2 linked regions of the Telluria mixta genome follow. Each later gene encodes a partner of the first gene's protein in a complex. Links are inferred from orthologs where the notes say so. Each region holds a gene or a part of one and is shown on either strand. Other genes may lie near its edges.

Region 1 (7,754 bases):
CGAGATCTATGCCGCGCGCAAGGACCAGCGCGCGTTCGAGACGCAGGCCGCGGAACTCTACAGCATGACGCGCGGGCAGGGCGACGAGTGGGCGCAGGCCGCCGCGCTCGGTCTCACCATCGACCCGCTCAATCCGCTGTACCAGCACACGACCGCGCCGAGCGGTCCGGCGCCGAGCACCGAGGAACTGGGCCAGCAGGTCTTGCTGTCGAAGGAGCTGGACGACGTGTTCAGTGCGCCCGATCCGCAGGCCACGCCGACGGCCGCGCTGGCGGGCGAGCCGCTGGACTTCAGCCAGCATTTCGCCGACGCGATGGCGACCGCGCAGCCGGCCCCGGCGCCCGTCACCAATGCGCCGTCGACCGAACCCGCGCCGATGGAAGACGACCATGTGCTCGACTTCGACCTGGGCGGACTCGCGTTCGAACCGGTCGAGCCGGCGGCCGCGCCGCAAGCAGCCGCGGCACCGGCGGCCGACCTGGGCGGCGCGCACGATCTCGACTTCGACATGAGCGCGTTCGAGACGCCGGCCGCGCCTGCGCCGGCGGCCGAGCCGGCGGTCGCACTGGACAAGCGGGAAGACGATCCGCTCGACTTCTCGTTCGACATGGACTTCGCCGCCCCGGCCCCGAACCCGGTGCCGCAGCTGGAAGTCCACACGGACGACGACCTGCTGTCGCCCGCGGCAGGTGTGGCTGCAAGCACGGCCGCCGCCGCCGACATCGAGATGGCCAACCTGGCCCGCGAATTCGACCTGCCCGACCTGCCGACGGAACTGCAGGCCAACCTGCCGCCGGAACCGGAGCAATCTGCACGCGATCCGCTGTTCGATCTCGACGCGATGGACTTCGGCCTGGACGAGACGCCGCGTGCTGAAAGCCCCGCCTCGATCCCGACGGCCGCGCTGGACGAGCACCTGTTCGACATCCCGGCCACGCCGGCGCCGGCCGAGGCGCCGTTCGCCGAGCATGACCGCATCGTGCTCGAACCGGCCGTGCCGCAGTTCGACGTGGGCGGCTTCGACCTCGACCTGCCGGCCGACGGTTCGCTGCCGCTGCCGGAAGTGCAGTCGCTGTCCGAACCGCAGTTCGAGACGCATGCTGCTCCGGCCGAACCGGCCGCGCTGTCGGCCGCCCAGATGGAGATGGAGACGAAGCTGGATCTCGCCATCGCCTACCAGGAAATCGGCGACAAGGAAGGGGCGCGCGAGCTGCTCGACGAAGTCATCCGCGGCGGCAATCCCGAGCAGGCGGCACGCGCCAGCTCGATGCGCGCGACACTGGTGTAAGGCAGGACGATTTGACACGTATCGCTTTGGGTGTCCAGTACGTGGGCACCGCCTGGAACGGGTATCAGAAACAACCATCGCGCGACACGGTCCAGGACCAGTTGGAGATCGCGCTCGAGAAATTTGCCTGCACGCGGCTGGCGACGACGTGCGCCGGCCGCACGGATGCCGGCGTCCACGCCATCGAGCAGGTCGTCCATTTCGACACGGACCTCGACCGTGCCCCGCAATCGTGGGTGCGCGGCACAAACGCCTTCCTGCCCGAGTCGATCGTCGTGCGCTGGGCCCACGTGGTCGCGCCGGATGCCGAAGGGCAGGACTTCCACGCACGTTTTTCGGCCCGCTCGCGCACCTATCACTACGTGCTGTACAACCACGCCAACCCGTCCGCGCTGCTGGCCGGCCGCGCCGGCTGGGTGTTCCGCCCGCTCGACGTCGAGCGCATGCGGGAAGCAGCCGCGCACCTGATCGGCACGCACGATTTTTCCAGCTTCCGCGCCTCTGGCTGCCAGGCGAATTCGCCCGTCAAGCAGATGCACGAGGTGAAGATCGAACGGATGGGCGACCTCATCGTGTTCACGGTGCGCGCGTCCGCGTTCCTGCACCACATGGTGCGCAACATCGTCGGCTCGCTGATCTACGTGGGCACGGGCCGCAACGAGCCGGGCTGGATGGCCGAGGTGCTGGACGCGCGCTCGCGCGACGCCGCGGCGCCCACCTTCATGCCGGATGGGCTGTACCTTGCTACAATCGACTACGATCCGAAGTGGGGGCTGCCGCAGGAACCGGCGCCGCCGCTTCCCTGGCTATAGGGGTCAGAGCCCGGTGTTGCTTTTCGGGGCTCTGACCCCGGTGTTCTGCCGCGACGCCTCCAACGAACTCCCATGAAACGTACCCGCATCAAAATCTGCGGCATCACCCGCACCGAAGACCTGCACGCCGCCGTCGATGCCGGCGCCGATGCCCTCGGCTTCGTCTTTTACGCCAGGAGCCCCCGCTACGTCACCGCGGAGCGCTACGCCGAACTGGCCCGTGAACTGCCGCCGTACGTGAACGCCGTCGCCCTGTTCGTCAACGCGACCGTGGACGAGGTCCGCGCGGTCGTCGCGGCCGGTCCGGTGTCGCTGCTGCAATTCCATGGCGACGAGACGGCCGAGCAGTGCGCGCAACTGGCCGACGCCGTCCAACGCCCGTTCACGCGGGCATTCCGGGTAAAACCTGACACGACCGCCGCCGATTTGCTAGAATCGGAAGCTCAATACCGCGCCGCATCGCCCTGGTTCTCGGGGCTTCTGCTCGACACGTACGTGGATGCCTACGGCGGCGCAGGAAAGGTTTTCGATTGGTCTCTTATTCCAAAAGAGCTCGCGCCTCGGGTCGTTTTGAGTGGTGGCTTGAGCGTACACAACGTGACTGGCGCGGTGGCGCAAGTACGCCCCTTCGCGGTCGACATCAGTAGCGGTGTCGAGGCGGCGAAGGGGATCAAGGATGCCCGCAAGATTGCCGCGTTCATCGACGCGGTGCGGGCAGGCGATGCCACCCTTTTGAGCCAGGAACACCATGAAAGCCAATCAAGTTAAAGGCGCCCAGGCGCTGTTCAAGACCCCCGACTATCAACTGCCGGACACCACCGGCCACTTCGGCCCCTACGGCGGCTCGTTCGTCGCCGAGACGCTCAGCCACGCGCTGGCCGAGCTGAACGACGCCTACGCGCGCTACAGCCAGGATCCCGAATTCCTCGAAGAATTCCGCTACGAACTGGCGCACTTCGTCGGCCGTCCGTCGCCCGTGTACCACGCCAAGCGCTGGTCCGAGCAGGGCGGCGGTGCGCAGATCTTCTTCAAGCGCGAAGACCTGAACCACACGGGCGCCCACAAGATCAACAACGTGATCGGCCAGGCGCTGCTGGCGAAACGCATGGGCAAGCCGCGCATCATCGCCGAGACCGGTGCCGGCCAGCACGGCGTCGCGACGGCCACGATCTGCGCCCGCTTCGGCCTCGAGTGCGTCATCTACATGGGCAGCGAGGACGTCAAGCGCCAAGCGCAGAACGTGTACCGCATGAAGCTGCTGGGCGCGACCGTCGTGCCGGTGGAATCGGGCTCCAAGACCCTGAAGGACGCGCTCAACGAAGCGATGCGCGACTGGGTCACGAACATCGAGAACACGTTCTACATCATCGGCACGGTCGCAGGTCCGCACCCGTATCCGATGATGGTGCGCGACTTCCAGTCCGTGATCGGCGAGGAATGCCGCGTGCAGATGCCGCAGATGACGGGCCGCCAGCCGGACTACGTCGTCGCCTGCATCGGCGGCGGCTCGAACGCGATGGGCATCTTTTATCCGTACATCGACGAGCCGGGCGTGAAGCTCGTGGGCGTCGAGGCGGCGGGCGAGGGTCTCGACAGCGGCAAGCACGCCGCGTCGCTGACGGCCGGCTTCCCGGGCGTCCTGCACGGCAACCGCACCTATCTGCTGCAGGACGAGCACGGCCAGATCATCGAGACGCATTCGGTCTCGGCGGGCCTGGATTATCCGGGCGTCGGCCCGGAACACGCGTGGCTGAAGGACAGCCAGCGTGCGGAATACGTGTCGATCACGGACGACGAGGCGCTGGCCGCCTTCCACGACTGCTGCCGCATCGAGGGCATCATCCCCGCGCTGGAATCGTCGCACGCGATCGCCTACGCCGCCAAGCTGGCGCCGACCTTGCCCAAGGATCAGATCATCCTGGTCAACCTGTCGGGCCGCGGCGACAAGGACATGCACACCGTGGCGCAACGGGCGGGACTCAACTTCGGCTGAGCCCCCATCCATCGTTTGCAACCACAGAATAAGGAATAACAGCATGTCCCGTATCGCACAAACCTTCGCCGCCCTCAAGGAACAGGGCAAGACCGGTCTCGTCACCTTCATCACCGCCGGCGACCCGGCCCCGGAACTGACCGTCCCGCTGCTGCACGCCCTCGTGGAAGGCGGCGCCGACGTCCTCGAACTGGGTGTCCCGTTCTCCGACCCGATGGCGGAAGGCCCCGTCATCCAGCGCGCCTGCGAGCGAGCGCTCACCTTCGGCGTCAGCATGACCGACGTGTTCGGCTACGTCGCCGAGTTCCGCAAGACCAACCAGCACACCCCGGTCGTGCTGATGGGCTACGCGAATCCGATCGAACGCATGGGCCAGAGCGAGTTCGTTCGCCGCGCGAAGGCGGCCGGTGCCGACGGCGCCATCGTCGTCGACTACCCGCCGGAAGAATGCGAAGCGTTCGCGGCCGAGATGAAGGCCAACGACCTCGACGTGATCTTCCTGCTCGCACCGACCTCGACCACGGAGCGCGTGAAGCAGGTGGCGCGCCACGGCAGCGGCTTCAGCTACTACGTGTCGCTGAAGGGCGTGACGGGCGCCGGCGGCATCGACACGGCCGACGTGGCCAAGCGCGTGGCCGCGATCCGCGAGCACGTCAAACTGCCGATCGGCGTGGGCTTCGGCATCCGCGACGCGCAGACGGCGAAATCGGTGGCCAGCGTCGCCGATGCCGTCGTCATCGGCAGCCGCATCATCCAGGAACTGGAAAACACGCCGAAAGAGCAGGGCCCCGCGGCCGTGCGTACCTTCGTCGCCGGGATCCGGGAAGCGCTGGACGCGCGCTGACCTGCGCCACATCAAACCGGGGTCAGAGCCCGATTTTGGGAAATTGCTCAAAATCGGGCTCTGACCCCGGTTTTCATTCGCTCAAGTTTGTCAGAAAGGCAAGTGCCCCAATTTGGGGTCAGAGCACATTTTTCGAAAATTCGGGGTCAGAGCCCTTTTTCGGACAATTGATTGGTTGTCAGTTAAATTCAGCGTGCCAGAGTGAGTCCGTCGATATCACATTGGAGTCAATTGATCGGCACGCAGCTATCGAGCATCTGGAAAAATGTGCTCTGACCCCAAATTTGAAGAAAACGATGCTCTGACCCCGAATTTGAGAAATTGCTTAAAATCGGGCTCTGACCCCGGTGTTTTTGATGCGGTCGATTTTCTTGATGGAAATGTCGGGATAGAGTGGACGAGCTGTTTTCTTTCACTCAACCCCAGCATCCATCATGAAAAAACAAATCGTGCAGGTTTCCGTCGTGCAGTCGGCCAAGTTCATGGCGGCTGTCTATCTCGTCACCGCCATCCCCGTCGTCGTACTGGCCGCGTTGTTCATGTCGGCGTTCATGCCTGCGGGCGCCAGTATCGCCATGCTGATCATGATGCCAGTGGCCTACGCGATCGGCGCCTTCATCGGCGCCGCCATCGGTGCATGGATCTACAACCTGGTGGCAGCCCGCATCGGCGGCTTCGAATTCACGACGGCGGAGGTCGGCGAGGCAGCCGTGCGCTGACCCCGGAACCGCACGCGATACCGCCGGGGCCACGCGCCCCGGTTTTCATTTCTACTAGCCTAACTTTGTCAGAAAGGCAAGTATTTGACGGCAAGAATTCGACAAGCCTGATGCGAACGGCTACACTACGCCCAATTCCAGAATTGCCGCAAAGGAGAGAACATGAGTTGGTTGGAAAAGCTGCTGCCCCCCCGGATCCAGCGCTCCGATGCCGCCAAACGCCAGACCATGCCCGAAGGCCTGTGGGTCAAGTGCCCGTCGTGCGAATCGGTCCTGTACCGCGCCGACCTGGAGTCGAACCTGCATGTCTGCCCGAAATGCAGCCACCACATGCGTATCCGCGCCCGCGAGCGCCTCGACGCGCTGCTCGATGAAGGCGGCCGCTACGAGATCGGCCAGGACGTGCTGCCGGTCGATACCCTCAAGTTCAAAGACAGCAAGAAATATCCTGACCGTCTGAAGGACGCGATGGAAGCCACGGGCGAGACCGATTCGATGGTCGTGCAGGGCGGTTCGATCATGAGCCTGCCGGTCGTGGTCGCCTGCTTCGCCTACGAATTCATGGCCGGCACGATGGGCTCCGTCAACGGCGAGCGCTTCGTGCGCGGTGCCCAGGTGGCGCTCGAGCAGAAGGTGCCGTTCATCTGCATCACCGCCAGCGGCGGGGCGCGCATGCAGGAAGGCCTGCTGTCGCTGATGCAGATGGCCAAGACCACCTCGATGCTGACCAAACTGGCCGAGAAAAAACTGCCGTTCATCAGCGTGCTGACCGACCCGACGACGGGCGGCGTGTCGGCCTCGTTCGCGTTCATGGGCGACGTCGTCATCGCCGAACCGAAGGCGCTGATCGGCTTCGCCGGCCCGCGCGTCATCGAGAACACCGTGCGCGAAAAACTGCCGGAAGGCTTCCAGCGTTCCGAGTTCCTCGTGCAAAAAGGTGCGGTCGACATGATCGTCGACCGCCGCAAGATGCGCGAAGAAATCGCGCAGCTGCTCGCCCTGCTGCAAAGCCAGCCGGCCGACGTCATCGCTTGATTCGCTGTCACCGCGCGGCCGGCTGCTCCCAGAGGCAGCCGGCCGCGCGCGCTTTCCGGACACCATCCCATGCAAAACCTCCCGACCACCTTGCCCGACTGGCTGGCGCTGCTCGAGTCGCGCCATGCCGAAACCCACATCGACATGGGCCTGGACCGTGTGCGCACCGTCAAGGAGCGCATGGGCCTCGCCTTTTCCTGCCCCGTGATCATGGTCGCCGGCACCAATGGCAAGGGCTCGACCTGCGCCATGCTGGAAGCCGTCCTGCTGCAGAGCGGCTACAAGGTCGGCCTGTACATCAAGCCGCACTTCCTCGACTTCAACGAGCGCGCCCGCATCAACGGCGAGATGGCCAGCGACGCCTCTCTGATCGCGGCATTCGATGAAGTCGAAGCGCGCCGCGGCGACATCGACCTGACGTACTTCGAGTTCACGACGCTCGCGATCATGCACCTGCTGTCGACGTCCGGCGTCGACGTGGCGATCCTGGAAGTGGGCCTCGGCGGCCGCCTGGATGCCGTGAACGTGATCGATGCGGACGTGTCCATCGTCACGAGCATCGACATCGACCACAAGGATTATCTCGGCGACACGCGCGAAGAGATCGGCTTCGAGAAGGCCGGCATCTTCCGCCCCGGCAAGCCGGCCATCTGCAGCGATCCGCTGCCGCCGCAATCGCTCATCGAGCACGCGGAAAAGATCGGCGCCGACCTGTGGCTGCTGGGCCGCGACTTCAACTACCAGGGCGACAAGCAGCAGTGGGCCTACGGCGGCCGCACGCAGCGCCGCAATTCGCTCGCGTATCCGGCGCTGCGCGGTGCCAACCAGCTGCTGAACGCCTCGGCCGCGCTGGCCGCGCTGGAAGCCTTGCGCAACGTGCTGCCGGTCGGCGCGCAGGAAACGCGCGCAGGCCTCGCGATGGTCGAACTGCCGGGCCGCTTCCAGGTGCTGGCGGGCCGTCCGACGACGATCCTCGACGTGGCGCACAACCCGCACGCGGCCGCGACGCTCGCCCAGAACCTGGGCAATATGGGGTTCCACCGGTTCACGTACGCCGTGTTCG
Region 2 (4,571 bases), 900 kb from region 1 along the record:
CGCGTCGTCTTCCTGGACGGGCGCCGGCGTGGCCGGCTTGTCCAGGTCGATCAGGTGGGCGTTGCCGTCAAAGATGCGCTGGCAAGACCCGCAGCGGACGATGCCGCCGCGGAGCTTGAGCTGGTCCGCGGCGACGCGGAACGTGGTGTGGCAATGCGGGCACTGGGTGGCGAGCGCCATGCCTTATTTGCTGCCGTCGGCCGTAGCACGTGCTCCCGGTGCAGACGCCGCGCCGAGCTGCCCGTGGAGGGCGACCCAGCCGTCCAACTCGGCCCAGACGCCCAGCTTGATGAAAGGTGCGTACGCGGCAGCCACTTCCTCGGCCTGGCGCGCCAGCACGCCCGACAGGATCAGGAAACCGCCGTCGGCCACGCGTCCCGACAGCATCGGCGCCATCAGCTTCAATGGGCTCGACAGGATGTTCGCGACGACGATGTCGAAACGTTCGTTGCCGTGCGTGGAGGCGACGAAGTCGTCCGGCACGTAGAAGTCGATCTCGCAGCGGTTGCGTTCCGCGTTCAGCTTCGCCGATTCGATCGCCTGCTCGTCGATGTCGACACCCGTGACGTCCGCCGCGCCGAGCTTCTTCGCGACCATCGCGAGGATGCCCGAGCCGCAGCCGTAGTCCAGCACGGATTTGCCGGGCGCCGGGTGGGCTTCCAGCCATTCCATGCACAGGCGCGTGGTCGGATGGCTGCCCGTGCCGAATGCGAGGCCGGGGTCGACTTCGAGGATCAGCGCATCGGGATCCGGGGCTTCGTGCCAGCTCGGCACGACCCAGATGTTCTTGCCGATGTGGATCGGCTCGAACTGCGATTGCGTGAGGCGCACCCAGTCGGCGTCCGCGACGGGACGCGTCGCGAACGCGGGCGCCTGCTGCAAGCCGATGGCGGCCGCAGCTTCTGCCACGATCGCGCCCTGGTCGGCATCCTCGTCCGTCAGCGCGACGACGCGGCTGTGGTCCCAGGCGGCTTCCTTGGGCACCATGCCCGGTTCGCCGAACAGGGGTTTTTCCGCGTCCGTGCCTTCGTCCGCGTCTTCCACCGAGACCGACAGCGCGCCCGCTTCCATCAGGGCGTCGGAGAGCCCCTCGGCATGCTCGCGTGCGATCTCGATGATGACTTCGGTCCAACTCATTGTTCGGCCTCGGCTTTGGCGCCGATCGCGCCATCCTTCGGCAGGTCCGGCTTGTGGGCCAGCTTCTGCTCCAGGTAGTGGATGTTGGTGCCGCCTTCGATGAAGCGGGCGTCGACCATCAGTTCGCGATGCAGCGGGATGTTGGTCAGGATACCCTCGACGACCATTTCCGACAACGCGATCTGCATGCGGCGGATCGCCTGGTCGCGCGTGGCGCCGTAGGCGATGACCTTGCCGATCATCGAGTCGTAGTGCGGCGGCACGTAGTAACCGGCATACGAATGCGAATCGACGCGGATGCCGGGGCCGCCCGGCGGGTGCCAGCCGGTGATGCGGCCCGGCGACGGCGTGAACTTGAACGGGTCTTCCGCGTTGATGCGGCACTCGATCGCATGGCCCGACAGCATGATGTCGCGCTGGCGGAAGCGCAGGCGCTCGCCGCAGGCGATGCGGATCTGTTCCTGCACGATGTCGATGCCGGTGATCATTTCGGTGACCGGGTGTTCGACCTGCACGCGGGTGTTCATCTCGATGAAGTAGAACTCGCCGTTCTCGTACAGGAATTCGAACGTGCCGGCGCCGCGGTAGCCGATCTTGCGGCACGCTTCGGCGCAGCGGTCGCCGATCTTCTCGATCAGCTTGCGCGGGATGCCCGGTGCCGGCGCTTCCTCGATGACCTTCTGGTGGCGGCGCTGCATGGAGCAGTCGCGCTCGCCCAGCCAGACGGCCTGCTTGTGCTCGTCGGCGAGGATCTGGATTTCCACGTGGCGCGGATTCTCCAGGTACTTCTCCATATAGACTTCCGGATTGCCGAACGCGGTGCCGGCTTCGGTCTTGGTCATCGCGACGGCGTTCAGCAGCGCGGCTTCCGTGTGCACGACGCGCATGCCGCGGCCGCCGCCGCCGCCGGCGGCCTTGATGATCACCGGGTAGCCGACGCGGCGCGCGGTCTGGATGATCTCTTTCGGATCGTCGGGCAGGGCGCCGTCCGAACCGGGCACGCACGGCACGCCGGCGCGGATCATGGCCTGCTTGGCCGCGACCTTGTCGCCCATGATGCGGATCGATTCCGGACGGGGGCCGATGAACACGAAGCCCGATTTTTCGACGCGTTCGGCGAAGTCGGCGTTTTCCGACAGGAAGCCGTAGCCGGGGTGGATCGCTTCGGCGTCCGTGACTTCCGCCGCGCTGATGATCGCCGGCATGCTCAGGTAGCTTTGTGCGGACGGAGCCGGGCCGATACAGACGGACTCGTCGGCCAGCTTCACGTACTTGGCGTCCTTGTCCGCCTCGGAGTGCACGACGACCGTCTTGATGCCCATCTCGCGGCAGGCGCGCTGGATACGCAACGCGATTTCACCACGGTTGGCGATTAGAATTTTTTCAAACATGGTAAGTTCGGTGTTTCTTTGAGTGCCGGCAGCATGCCGGGAGGGCGCGGTCGGACGACCGCGCCGGAGACGTTTAGCCGATCACGAACAGCGGCTGGCCGAATTCGACGGGCTGGCCGTTTTCCACCAGGATCTTGGTGATGGTGCCGGAGGCGTCGGCATCGATTTCATTCAGGAGCTTCATCGCTTCGATGATGCACAGGGTATCGCCTTCCTTCACGTTCGCGCCCACTTCGACGAATGCCGGAGCGCCCGGTGCCGAGGAACGGTAGAAGGTGCCGACCATCGGCGACTTGACGACGTGGCCGGTCGGTTCGGCCGGCGCGGCCGGGGCTGCCGCGGGCGCGGTTGCCGGCGCCGCCATGGCCGGAGTCGAGAATTGCTGGACGCCTTGCTGCGGCACCATGACCATCTGATTCTGCGGGATTGCCGAGGACTTGACGATGCGGACCTTGCTTTCGCCTTCGGTCACTTCGAGTTCGGCGATATCCGACTCGGCGACGAGGTCGATCAGTGTCTTGAGTTTTCTTAGATCCATGTGAAACCCCTTGGAATTATTTGTTTAAGAGCATACGGCGCGCCGGCGGTAGGTACTTACGCGCGAATGCGTGAAGTTGACGTAGATTAACGTTGTTTCAGCACGAAGTCGATGGCAAAGCGATATCCATCCGCTCCCAGCCCGCAGATCGTGCCCAGCGCGATCGCCGACAGGAAGGAGTGGTGCCGGAATTCCTCGCGCTTGTAAATATTAGAGATGTGCACTTCCACGAACGGAATGTCCACCCCCGCCAGCGCATCGCGCAGCGCTACGCTGGTATGGGTCAAACCGCCCGGGTTGATGACGATCGCGTCCACGCCTTCCTGGCGGGCAGCGTGGATACGGTCGATCAGCGCGCCTTCATGGTTGCTTTGGAAACAGACGATCTCCGCCCCGGCTTCCCGTGCCTGGGCGGTGGCGGCCTGCTCGATGTCGGCGAGCGTCGTCGCGCCGTACACCGCAGGCTCACGTGTCCCCAGTAAATTCAAATTGGGGCCATTGAGCAGCAGTAGCTTTTTCGCCATATAAAACCGTCTGTTTGCCCGAAAGACAGGCATTTTGCCGCCAACGTTACGTGTTGGCAAGCGATAAAAAGAAGTCGGAAAATAAGTGAACGACCGTTCACTGAAACTACAACTTGGCCAGGTCGGCGCGTACCTGATCGAACTTCAGACGGCCCAGGTAAGTCTTGCGGACCTGCCCATCTGCGCCGATCAGCACCGTAAATGGCAGCCCACCGTTCGCGTTGCCGAGGCCGCGCGCGAGGTCGGTGCCACCCATGCCGCCTATGTACAGTGGGTAGGAAATCTTGATTTTGCGGGCAAACTCGGCGAGATTCGTGGGGGAATCGATGCCGATGCCGATCACATTGAAATGCTTGCCGCCGTCCTTGGCCGCCAGTTCGGACAGTTCCGGCATCTCCGACACGCACGGCGCGCACCACGATGCCCAGAAGTTCACGAGCAGCGGCTTGCCCTTCCACTGGGCGAGGGGCTGCGGCTTGCCGGCCAGGTCGTTCAGCGAGGTTGCATACAGATTCGTCACCGCCGTGTGCGGACGGCCGTCCGTGGGCGAATACGTTGTCGTCAGCGGACCTTTGGCATCCTGCTTGACGCCGGCAATGGCGCCGAGCACGGTAAAGGCGGCGGCCAAGATCACATAGCCGGCCAGGTGTTTCTTATTCATCTTGTTCGAGAGAGTCGTTATTCATCAAAGTATGGAGCGTGGCGGCATCTGCGCGCTGCAGACTGCCGTCGGCACGGGGTTTTAATGCACCGCGTAAATCGTTCAAGTCATAGAGCTCGGCGTGCACCATTTCTTTTTGCCACATAAAGCTTACCGTTTCTACCGGATCGTGGCGTCCCCCTTTGAAGTGGGGAGTTTCCGAGATCTCGATATTGACGTTGCGGTTCAACAGCCAGATTTCGACTTCCTTGGCGCTGTCGGCAAATAATTGCAGGTGGATGTCGTCATGTTCGCCGGCCGTTCCATTTAATACGGCGCCG

What was found. Proteins that work in one complex are often made in the same cells at the same time.
Region 2: the proteins of accD (region 1) and accC are in contact, whole or in part, in a solved structure (PDB 8UXZ), measured with the Escherichia coli proteins. The link is inferred for Telluria mixta from one-to-one orthologs.

The regions. Positions count from the first base shown.
Region 1 is NZ_CP119520.1:3,748,385-3,756,138, forward strand. What follows is about bases 4,816-7,754. They hold accD (acetyl-CoA carboxylase, carboxyltransferase subunit beta), read left to right. Parts: upstream 4,816-5,818; coding sequence 5,819-6,691; downstream 6,692-7,754. Other genes in these bases: trpA (tryptophan synthase subunit alpha), read left to right, coding at 4,816-4,937; P0M04_RS16675 (hypothetical protein), read left to right, coding at 5,372-5,656; folC (bifunctional tetrahydrofolate synthase/dihydrofolate synthase), read left to right, coding at 6,761-7,754. In the rest of the region: P0M04_RS16650 (motility hub landmark protein FimV), read left to right, coding at 1-1,288; tRNA pseudouridine(38-40) synthase TruA, read left to right, coding at 1,300-2,100; P0M04_RS16660 (phosphoribosylanthranilate isomerase), read left to right, coding at 2,173-2,868; trpB (tryptophan synthase subunit beta), read left to right, coding at 2,849-4,093; more of trpA, read left to right, coding at 4,137-4,815.
Region 2 is NZ_CP119520.1:2,853,779-2,858,349, forward strand. The notes cover bases 332-3,173. They hold accC (acetyl-CoA carboxylase biotin carboxylase subunit), read right to left. Parts: upstream 2,529-3,173; coding sequence 1,134-2,528; downstream 332-1,133. Other genes in these bases: prmA (50S ribosomal protein L11 methyltransferase), read right to left, coding at 332-1,137; accB (acetyl-CoA carboxylase biotin carboxyl carrier protein), read right to left, coding at 2,602-3,066; aroQ (type II 3-dehydroquinate dehydratase), read right to left, coding at 3,153-3,173. Also shown: P0M04_RS12785 (DUF3426 domain-containing protein), read right to left, coding at 1-180; more of prmA, read right to left, coding at 184-331; more of aroQ, read right to left, coding at 3,174-3,590; P0M04_RS12810 (TlpA family protein disulfide reductase), read right to left, coding at 3,697-4,251; P0M04_RS12815 (hypothetical protein), read right to left, coding at 4,244-4,571. UniProt on the Escherichia coli protein: This protein is a component of the acetyl coenzyme A carboxylase complex; first, biotin carboxylase catalyzes the carboxylation of the carrier protein and then the transcarboxylase transfers the carboxyl group to form malonyl-CoA.